3 regions of the Ruania alkalisoli genome follow, and region 1 is predicted to be linked to each of the others. Evidence: riboswitches for the same ligand, from Rfam matches in the RefSeq annotation. Region 1 holds a riboswitch; each other region holds the start of a gene.
What was found. A riboswitch is a leader RNA that binds a small molecule or an ion and turns the genes downstream of it on or off. The one in region 1 is predicted to bind S-adenosylmethionine.
Positions count from the first base shown of each region.

Region 2: linked by a shared signal. The riboswitch ahead of IM660_RS01750 (methylenetetrahydrofolate reductase) and the one ahead of IM660_RS02900 (DUF1737 domain-containing protein) in region 1 are both predicted to bind S-adenosylmethionine.
Region 3: linked by a shared signal. The riboswitch ahead of IM660_RS12195 (LLM class oxidoreductase) and the one ahead of IM660_RS02900 (DUF1737 domain-containing protein) in region 1 are both predicted to bind S-adenosylmethionine.

Region 1 is NZ_CP063169.1:704,107-707,374, forward strand. It holds gene IM660_RS02895 (hypothetical protein) at 1-1,063, opposite strand, end outside; SAM riboswitch class I at 1,209-1,295, shown strand; gene IM660_RS02900 (DUF1737 domain-containing protein) at 1,301-1,537, shown strand; gene IM660_RS02905 (rhodanese-like domain-containing protein) at 1,534-1,953, shown strand; gene IM660_RS02910 (O-succinylhomoserine sulfhydrylase) at 1,970-3,193, shown strand; gene upp (uracil phosphoribosyltransferase) at 3,267-3,268, opposite strand, start outside.
Region 2 is NZ_CP063169.1:392,999-396,266, reverse strand. It holds gene metE (5-methyltetrahydropteroyltriglutamate--homocysteine S-methyltransferase) at 1-87, opposite strand, end outside; gene IM660_RS01750 (methylenetetrahydrofolate reductase) at 254-1,162, opposite strand; SAM riboswitch class I at 1,230-1,332, opposite strand; gene IM660_RS01745 (enoyl-CoA hydratase/isomerase family protein) at 1,589-2,683, shown strand; gene IM660_RS01740 (cation:proton antiporter) at 2,639-3,268, opposite strand, start outside.
Region 3 is NZ_CP063169.1:2,740,849-2,744,116, forward strand. It holds gene IM660_RS12190 (MFS transporter) at 1-389, opposite strand, end outside; gene IM660_RS12195 (LLM class oxidoreductase) at 613-1,602, opposite strand; SAM riboswitch class IV at 1,871-1,997, opposite strand; gene IM660_RS12200 (CHAT domain-containing protein) at 2,073-3,268, opposite strand, start outside.

The DNA.
Region 1 (3,268 bases):
CCACCAGATCGGGGTCGAGGCCGATCTCACGGTCGGTTGCCGTGCTGCCCGGCTCGGACAGGTCCACAGCCACCACGGTGCGCTCCTCCGGGGCGCCGGCGGGCGGATCGTCGGCGCCGAGCTGCACGTGGAACGGGCCTTCCGGGAGCGCCTCGCGCTCGACCGCCACCACGTAGGCGTGCGGGTTCGCATCCTCGGTGCATGCTTGGGGTGAGCCCGGGATCACGATGTCAGCGTGCAGCACCCGGCCGGTGACCACGACATCATCGAGCCGGACCGGGCAGCTGGAGCCGTACAGGGCACCGAACCACACCACGATCTCGGTCTCCAGATCGACCTCCGGGGGCGCTCCCGCGACCCCGGCGCGTTCCCACAGGTCCGCGTACTGGTCGGCCGTCGTGGCCACCCCGGTGCGGAAGGTCTCGCCGGTCAAGTCCTCCCCGAGCAGACGCCACTGCTCGCCGGCGGTGGGCTGCTCCCCGGGCTCGACGACGTCCTGCTCCTCAGGTCCCGAGACGCAGATCGGCTCCCCGGCGAACTGATCCATGGCCTGCAGGTTCTCCTCGGAGAGCACCGTCAGATCCACCGTGACCACGCCACGGTCGGGGGCCGTGCCGATCCCGGCGATCACACCCTCGGGGGTCTCCTCCTGCACCCGCGCGGCGAGCTCGGCCAGCTGGTCCTGGGTGTGCAGCGCCTCGACGACGGCGATTCCCTCGCCGGGGAACTCGGTCTCGATCTCCGCGCGGAGCTCGGCGACGTCCTGCGTGAATGCCACGGCCACCCAGCCGTTGTGCTCCCGGTCGATCCAGATCCCCGCGTACCCGGGCTGTTGCTGCGCCCAGGTCTGCACGTCCTCCACCGGCTGATCGTTGCCCACGTACACCGGCTCGTCCCGGTAGGTCTCATCAGGCGCGCGCAGCGTGGTGACGTCTGCGCACGCGATGATGCTGTCGTCGACCGGCGGCGCACCGGGCGCGGACGGCTCAGCCGTGCCGCAGGCGGCCAGACCGGCGATGGTCACGATCGTCAGTCCGATTCCGAGACGCTTCGGGTTGCGCATCTGCCCCCACTTTCCGGGTTCACCACGATCATGTCCCGCGAACCGCTCGTGTTGCACCCGGCTCCAGCCTAGCCGCGATGTCCGAGGCGTGGGCAGGGACCACCAGTGACATGACAGCCCAGGCTCTGCGGTCCTACGATGCACGAGACCATCCAGAGCAGCTGAGAGATCTGGCTCGACGACGCTGCAGCAACCTCGCCCACGAAGGTGCTACCGCCAGAACCGATGGAGGAGTGCATGTCCGAGCAACTGTCCCACCCGGCCACCGCGGGCCCACCCGGTCACCGCTACCGATTGCTCACCGGCCCCGACGACGCCGCCTTCTGCGAGCGGGTCAGTGCGGCACTCGCCGAGGGTTACCTGCTGCACGGGTCGCCATCGGTGACCTTCGACGGCTCCCGTGTGATCGCGGCCCAGGCGGTGCTGTGGCCCTCTGACCCCGAAAGCCCGACCGTGGAGGTGCGGCCCCTATGAGTTATGCAGGTGACCTGAACCCGAAGGACGCGTGGGCGTTCCTGGCCGAGCACGCCGACGCCGCCCTGGTGGACGTGCGCACCCAGGCCGAGTGGTCCTTCGTCGGGGTTCCCCGGACCGACGAGATCGACCGCCCGACCCTGCTGATCGAGTGGAACACCTTCCCGAACGGCTCGCGCAACCCTGCCTTCCTCGACCAGCTGCGTCAGGCCGGGTACGAGGCCGGCGACGGCAAGCCGCTGGTGTTCATCTGCCGCAGCGGGCAGCGTTCGATCGCCGCCGCGGAGGCGGCCACGGCGGCCGGGTACGGGCCCGCGTACAACGTCAGCGACGGGTTCGAGGGGCCGACGGACACCGAGGGCCACCGCGGTCAGGTCGGGTGGCGCGCGGACGGCCTGCCGTGGACGCAGAGCTGAATAGGTTCGTCGACCAGTGAGCGATCCGCGTCCCCAGTCCAGCCTGCCCGACGGCCTCGGCCCGGCCACGCTCGCCGTGCGCGGCGGGCAGCAGCGCACCGAGTTCCGCGAGACCTCCGAGCCGCTGTTCCTCACCCAGGGCTACACCTACGACCGTGCCGCCGACGCCGAGGCCGCCTTCAAGGGTGAGGCCGACCGGTTCATCTACTCCCGCTACGGAAATCCCACGGTTTCGGCCTTCGAGGAGCGGCTGCGGTTGCTCGAGGGTTCCGAGGCGTGCTTCTCGACGGCGACCGGTATGTCTGCGGTGTTCACCTCCTTGGCTGCTCTGGTCGCCTCGGGTAGCCGGATCGTGGCCGGCAACGCGCTCTTCGGCTCCACCTTCGTGGTGCTGGACGACATCCTCGGCAAGTGGGGCGTGCAGGTCGACTACGTCAACGCCCACCGGATCTCCGAATGGGAGGAGGCGCTCGCCACCCCGGCCGACGTGGTGCTCTTCGAGACGCCCTCGAACCCGATGCAGGACATCGTCGATGTGCGCGCTGTCTGCGAGTTGGCGCATCGGGCCGGTGCGACGGTCATTCTCGACAACGTCTTCGCCACGCCGATCCTGCAGAAGCCGCATGAGCTGGGTGTGGATGTGGTGGTGTACTCGGCTACCAAGCACATCGACGGCCAGGGCCGGGTTCTCGGCGGGGCGATCCTCGGCAGCCGGGATTACATCGAGGGCCCGGTCAAGCAGATGATCCGCAACACCGGTCCGAGCCTGAGCCCGTTCAACGCCTGGGTGCTGCTCAAGGGCCTGGAGACGCTGGCGGTGCGGGTACGGGCGCAGACCGCCGCAGCACTGGAGCTGGCGACCTGGCTGGAGTCGCAGCAGGGAGTGCGAGGGGTGCGCTACCCGTTCCTGGACTCCCACCCGCAGGCTGAGCTGGCGCGAGCCCAGATGACCGGTGGGGGCACGGTGGTGACGATCGACCTGGACGTCGACGGCTCCCCGGAACAGATCAAGGAGCGCACCTTCGCGTTCCTGGACTCCCTGCAGCTGGTGGACATCTCCAACAACCTCGGTGATGCGAAATCGCTCATCACCCACCCGGCCACCACGACCCACTCGAAGATCGCACGGGAGAAGCGCTACGCCGTCGGGATCACCGACTCCACCGTGCGCCTCTCGGTGGGCCTGGAGGACGTCGCGGACCTGCAGGCCGATCTCACCCGGGCGCTTCGCACCCTCTGAAATCACACGTCGATCTGGCGGCTGTGGCGGCGGTGCGAGCAGCCAATTCGACGTGTGATTGTGGTGGTGGGTGTC
Region 2 (3,268 bases), 310 kb from region 1:
CGCCCGCTTGAGCTCGCGGCGCGGGCCGATGCGGGGGTAGCCGAGGATCGTGGCGGCGGGGAACGTGGGGTGGGTGGGCTGGGACATGGATCCTCCGGTGGGGTTGGCATCCCGGGGGCCGAACGCTGAGTTGCTCGGCATTCGAGGCTTGGAAGCCGAGCAACCCAGCGTTCGCCGCCGGGCGTGGGTGGGGTGTGATGGGTGTGACGGATCACCGATCAGCCGTGGAGCCGACCGGTCAGGGGGGTTTGTCTCAGCGCAGACCGGACTCGCGTAGCAGGTCGAGCACTGCTCGCGAGGAGTTGAAGGTGTAGAAGTGGATGCCCGGCGCACCGGTCTCCACGACCTCGTGCACGAGACGGACACTGGCGGCGAGACCGCGCTGGTAGGCCTCGTCCTTGTCGGCGGCTGAGTCCAGATGGTCGAGCAGGTCGGGTGGCACGGGCACACCGGTCAGCTCGACCATCCGGCGCAGCCGGTTCGGGTCGGTGAGCGGGAGCACACCGGGAACGATCGGGATATGCACCCCGGCGGCGCGGGCCTGGCGCACCAGCTCGGCGTAGTGGCGCGCGTCGTAGAAGAGCTGGGTGATCGCGAAGTCCGCCCCCGCGGCCTGCTTCTCGAGCAGCGCCGCGACGTCGTCCCGGGCGATCATGGGCGTGCCGTCGTCGGCGTAGGCGCCACCCGGATAGGTGGCCACGCTGATGCTGACCTCGTCTCCCTCGTCGCCGAGGTGCTCGCGAGCGGTCTGACGCAGCAGGTGGACCAGCTCGCTGGCGCGCGTCAGGCCCTGCGGGTGCGGCTGCCAGTCGGGCTCCCCAGCGGGCGGGTCGCCCCGGAGCGCGAGGAAGTCCCGTACCCCTGCTTCGAGCAGCGTGGCGACATACTCGGACAGGTCCTCGGCACTGGCCCCCACACACGTCAGGTGCGCGAGCGGCGTGACCGGGGTGTCGTCGAGAACGCGGCAGATCAATTCCCGGGACGTGGTCCTGGTGGAGCCCGAGGCACCGTAGGTGATCGAGAAGTAGTCCGGGATCTGGCTGGCGAGCGCGCCGATGGTGCGGCCGATCGTCTCCCGCCCGCGCGGGGTGCGCGGCGGGTAGAGCTCGAACGAGACACTGGGCGTGGCCCGCGGGCTGCGGTAAAGAGTGGCGGTGGTCATGTCCGGTCACCGCCGGTCGGGTATGGCGTGCGCGCCACGGAACGGAAACACTGTGCCTGCATCGATAACTCCATCGAACCTGGCTGTAGCACCCTTCCCCGCGGGAGGCTTCCGTTGAGGGGTTGCTGCGGCGTCGTCGAGCCAGGACTCTCAGCCGCTCTGGATGGTGTGCGTTTGATGCTACCGGTCTCGTTCTCCGTCTCCACCGCGTATCACCGACTGAGATCACGAGTCCATACGGGTCCGACCTCACAGGCGGGGAACCTCCGAAATTCAACGTCGATCTGGTCGTTGAGCCAACCCGGCGCAACCGCCAGATTGACGCGCAATTTCCGGCCCTCCGGAGTTCACACGTCGATACGGTGGTGATGCGGCCATCCGAACCGCCAGATCGACGTCGGATTCCGCGCGGGAAAGGAGCACGCCATGGCCACCAGCAACGCCGGCCCCGCGGAGCGCGACCTCACCTGGGCCCCGGCAGGCGAGCACGTACTGGTCGCCCGGCAGGGCGCTCTGGGCCGGATCCGGTTGAACCGGCCGCGAGCGATCAACGCGCTCACTCTCGAGATGGTGACGGCCATGACGGCGCAGCTGCGCCGCTGGGCCGCGGAAGGATCCGTGCAGGCTGTCGCGCTGGATGGTGCCGGGGAGCGCGGCCTGTGCGCCGGGGGTGACGTGCGCGCCATACACGACGGGCTGTTGGCCGGCCATCGGTACGGCGACACCGAGCGGGCAGCAGGCGTCGATCGGGCGGTGGAGTTCTGGCGCGCCGAGTACAAGCTGGATCAACTCATTGCCGAGGCCGAGCTCCCGGTGGTGGCGTTCATGGACGGTGTGACGATGGGCGGGGGAATCGGTCTCGCCGGGCATGCCTCGCTCCGCCTGGTCACGCCACGCACGCAAGTGGCCATGCCGGAGACGGGGATCGGGTTCTTCCCCGACGTCGGGGCGCTCTTCCCGCTGTCGCGGGCCCCTGGTGAGCTCGGCACCTACCTCGCCCTGACCGGGGTGAGCATCACGGGATCGGACGCGATCGCCGTCGGGCTGGCCGACGCGATGATCGAGACCGGCGCCTGGGAGGACCTGTGCGCGCACTGGGCCACGGGTGCGCCGCTGTCGGTGCTGATCGGACCGTCACGGCCAGAGCCTCATAGCGACCTGGCTGCTCAGCGACCGTGGATCGACGCCAGTTTCGAGGGCGAGGACGCGGCCACGATCGAATCCCGCCTGGACGCCCGGCAGGAGCCGGAGGCCCAGAGCGCCGCCGCCACCTTGCGTTCCCGCTGCCCGTTCTCCGTGGCCGTGGCCCTGGCAGCGATCAGGCGTGCTGCCCAGCTCCCGACCGTGGCGGACGTCCTGGCGCAGGATCTCCGGCTCGGGACGGCTTTCATGAACGGCGCCCCCGCCCAGGACTTCATCGAAGGGGTGCGAGCTGTGCTGGTGGATCGTGATCAGAGACCGCGGTGGCGGCACGACTCACTCGCGGCGGTGGACCGGAGCGAGGTGTTGGCCCTGTTCTGAGCCGCCGAGCGCACCGGCCACCAACGGCATCACCAACACGCTCACTGCCCCGGCCGCCACGAGTAAAGACGCCACGTCAGCCGGCATGGCCTCAGCGGAGACGGCCACCTGGGTGACTGCCACGATGATTGGCAGACTCGTCGCCGAGTAGAGACCCACCTGGGCCGCCTCACGAGTACCGAGGCGGTCTGCACCAACGAACCGCTCACCGAGGAACACCGGCAGCCCGCGCACCAGCAGCAACGCGACCACCAGGATCGCGAGCAGGCCCGGCGCTCCCGCGACCGCACCCGGATCGATCGCCATCCCCGAGGTCACGAAGAACACCGGGATCAGGAAGCCGTACCCGAAGCCCTCCAACTTGCGCTCCAGAGCCTCATCGCCACTGGGCAGCACCCGCCGCAGGATGAATCCGGCGGCAAACGCCCCGAGGATGATGTCCAGCTGCAGTACTGCGGCCACGGCGAGCAGGGCCGCGAGCAGCAGCATGGTCGCGCGGACAGTGGTCTGGGAGGTGCTCTCGGACTTGTACCGGATGACCTGCAGAACCTTCGACGAGACGCGCTGGGCTCGCAACGGCACCCT
Region 3 (3,268 bases), 2.0 Mb from region 1:
CGCGCCATCGTGCCCACCTGGGGCAGGAACGCCCCGCTGGCACCGGCGATGAGCACGAGCGGCCACCACGCCTCACCCGGGGTGTAGGCGGCTGCGGCCAGCACCAGCCACAGGAGTCCGGCCGCACCCACCACCGATTGCACGAGCAGCACCCGTCGCTGCCCCACTCGATCGGTGAGCGCGCCCGCGAATGGGGACGCGACGGCGTTGACGACCGCGGTCGCACCTGCGGCAGCGCCACCGGCACCGTAAGAGCCGGTGACCGCCGAGACCAGCAGCAGCGCCCCGATCTGGGACATCGCCAGCGGCAGTCGTGCCAAAAATGCGACAGCCACGTAGAGGGCGCCGGTGAGGGAGAACAGGTTCCGGTAGGAACTCAGCGGGGACATTCAGGGCTCCAGGGTGCGACGAGGCGCGCACCACCCCACCGCTGGTGCGCAGAAGCCCTGATCGCAGCACCGAGTTTACATCGCCGAAACCCGGCCTCGCCAGGTCTGGTGACCGAGCCGACACCGCCACCGCGGTCCGCAAAGTCACACGTCGATGTGGTCGTGAAGTCGGCTCGACTCAACGACCAGATCGACGAGTGATTTCTGGGTACTGGCCCCCGGGTCAGGCCGTGGCGCGCACGCGGGTCGGCGCAGCAACCCGCTGACGGCGCCCGGCCGCCGGTGCGGTCTGCACGGTCGCGGTGCGCGGCTTGCGGAGGCCGCGCGCCTCCAGCTGCGGGACGACCTCGTTCACCAGAGCCACCACATCGGTGGGCACCGAGGCGGGGATCACGGTGAATCCGTCCGCCGCACCAGCGTGCACCCACTCGGCCCACAGGTCGGTGAGATCACTCGCGGTGCCGATCGAACGCAGTGGCACCTCTCGCGGCTGCTCCTCCAACGACGTCAGCAGGTCCCAGCGCGCACGGGCGCTGGGAGCATCGGCTGAGATCAGCGCGCGCACGTCCACGAGCACCTGCACATCGTCGGCGTCGCGCCCCCACTCCACGGCAGCCTCGCGGATGGCCGCACGAGCCGCACGAGCCTCCTCGAGGGTGCCGACGCTGAGCCGGGCGACATCGGCGCGGGCGGCAGCAAGCTCGCCGTCCACCGAGGTCCGCACCGGGACGACCACCTGCGGACGCGACGTACCCGCGGAGGTGCGCGGCGCCGTCGGCCATCCGTTGATGACCGACTCCACGGCGCGCAGGCTCCGCGCTCCGGACTCAGCCACCTCCAACTGCCAGCCGGCACGGCCGGCGGAGGCGCGGTGCACGCTCGCGACCGCCCCGGCCACATGCTCCGGACGGTGGCTGCCCAGCGGCACGGTCGCCACGAGCGTGGCACCGGTGGTGTGCCGGGAGAGGCGGGAAGCGGCCACGGCCCCGTCGAGCCAGTCGTCACGACGGCGCACGCCGGCGTGGTGGAAGGTCTCGTCCAGTGTGAGCAGGTCCACGCCGCCCTTGTCGGCGAGCGAAGCGAGGCCGGCCAGGCGGCCCATGATGAAGGACTCGGCGTCGGAGTCCTCGGCGCGGCGCCACTCCCGGGGGGCGCCGGCGCCGGAGAGATCGAGGGAGATCAGGGACGTGCGAAGTGCGGCCGAAGCAGGCATGAGAGGTTCCTTGTTCTGCGAGAGCGGGGAGCTCGATCGCGCCGAGTGCACGCCGGCGTTGTCACGCCACCGGCAGGTGTGCAGCCGCGAACCGAGGGTGGTACCGAAGGGGCGGATCGCCCGAGGGACCGGTCGAGAGTTCGGCTCAGGCCGACATGGAACAGCAACACATCATGCAGGTGGCGAATCGCAGTGCAGGCCGTAGGGGCACTGGGGTCCGGTCCTGATTCATCTGATGCTGTTCCTTCTCTCGGTCACCGCGCTCGCGGTGTTGCGCTTGCCCTGCACCAGTTGGCCAGGGCCAGGTCGTCACCCGGGGCACCCCACCGCAAGTGGAGGGTTGCCGGTCAGCTGGCCGGGGCCGTGTTGTTTCCAACGTGCTGACACTCAAGACCTTGGTCATGACTGTAGAGGCCGATTGGATGACGTGTCAACCAAATCGGATGGAGGCTGCGTGGTCGGAGCCGGTCTCAGCCCGCGCCGTAGCACTGCACGGCACAGTCGAGCGCCTCGCCGCCGAAGGCGTTCGCAACCGCCTCGGCCGGACTGCTACCGCGAGCCAGCAGGCCGTGCAACTGCCCGAACCGGTCCAGAGCGGCCGTCTCGGCGATGTCGGCCGGAGCCGCCACCACCGACCGGGCGCCGGCGTGCAGCCACGCCCGCGCCATCCCGAGCGAGCCACCAGCAGCGCCGCACGCGGAGAGGATCACCACCGGCGGCACCCGGCCGAAGAGCTCGACGTCATGGCCGAACAGGTCCCCGTCCGCCAGTTGCAGGGACGCGAACAGCGGGTGCGCCTCCCGGTCCTGCCCGTGGGCGCTCACGTGCAGCAGATCCACGTCCGAGGCGAGGGTCTGGGCGTCGTCGCAGCGCTCCCCCACCGTGACCGTGTGCCATCCCTGGCGGACCAGGTCCGCCTCAGCGCTCCCGGTGCGGGTACCGGGCCCGACGACGACCCCGACACTGCGGATCGGCCCGGCATCGGTCTGGCGCAGCCACGCACTCGCCGAGGTCGGCACAGTCACCGGGACGCCCACCGTGCTCGGCAGCTGCCCCCAGGGCATCCGGGCCATCACTGCCGGTGCGGTGATCGTCAGCGACCCTGCCCCCTGTAGCGCCCGTGCAAGGATCTTGTCCAAGCCCTCGATCCGCTCCTGGAGTGCGGCACGCACCACCGGTGCGGCGAGCTGTGCCGCCATCGTCAGGTCCGCGCTGAGGCCCCCGAGGAGCTGATCCATCTCGCCCCAGGCACCCAGGTCGAGGATGTCCTCGCGGTCGCCCAGAGTGAGGGCGATCAGCCGACCCTCGATCTCCATCAGCGTGACATAGCGTCCGGCCCGTGCTCCTGCCGACCGCTCGCGCACAGCCTGCACCGTCACCGGTGCGTCGGCGGGCAGCTCCGCTGCAGCCAGCCAGCGGCCCTGACGGATCTGCGTCACCAACTGCAAACGCTCGGCCGGGTCGCCGTCAGGGCCGAGGCGGCGCAGATCGGCCAGGAGGTCCGCCAGTTCCTCCGGCGGCCGGGTGGCGGGGACCCGGGCAACGAGCTCGCGGGCCCGTTCGGACCAGGTGAGCAGGTGCTGCGCGTCGCCACTGAGCAGCGCTGCCTGCTGACCGAGCCGGATCACCCGTGCACCCAAGCGCCTGCTCACCGACTGCAGCTCCA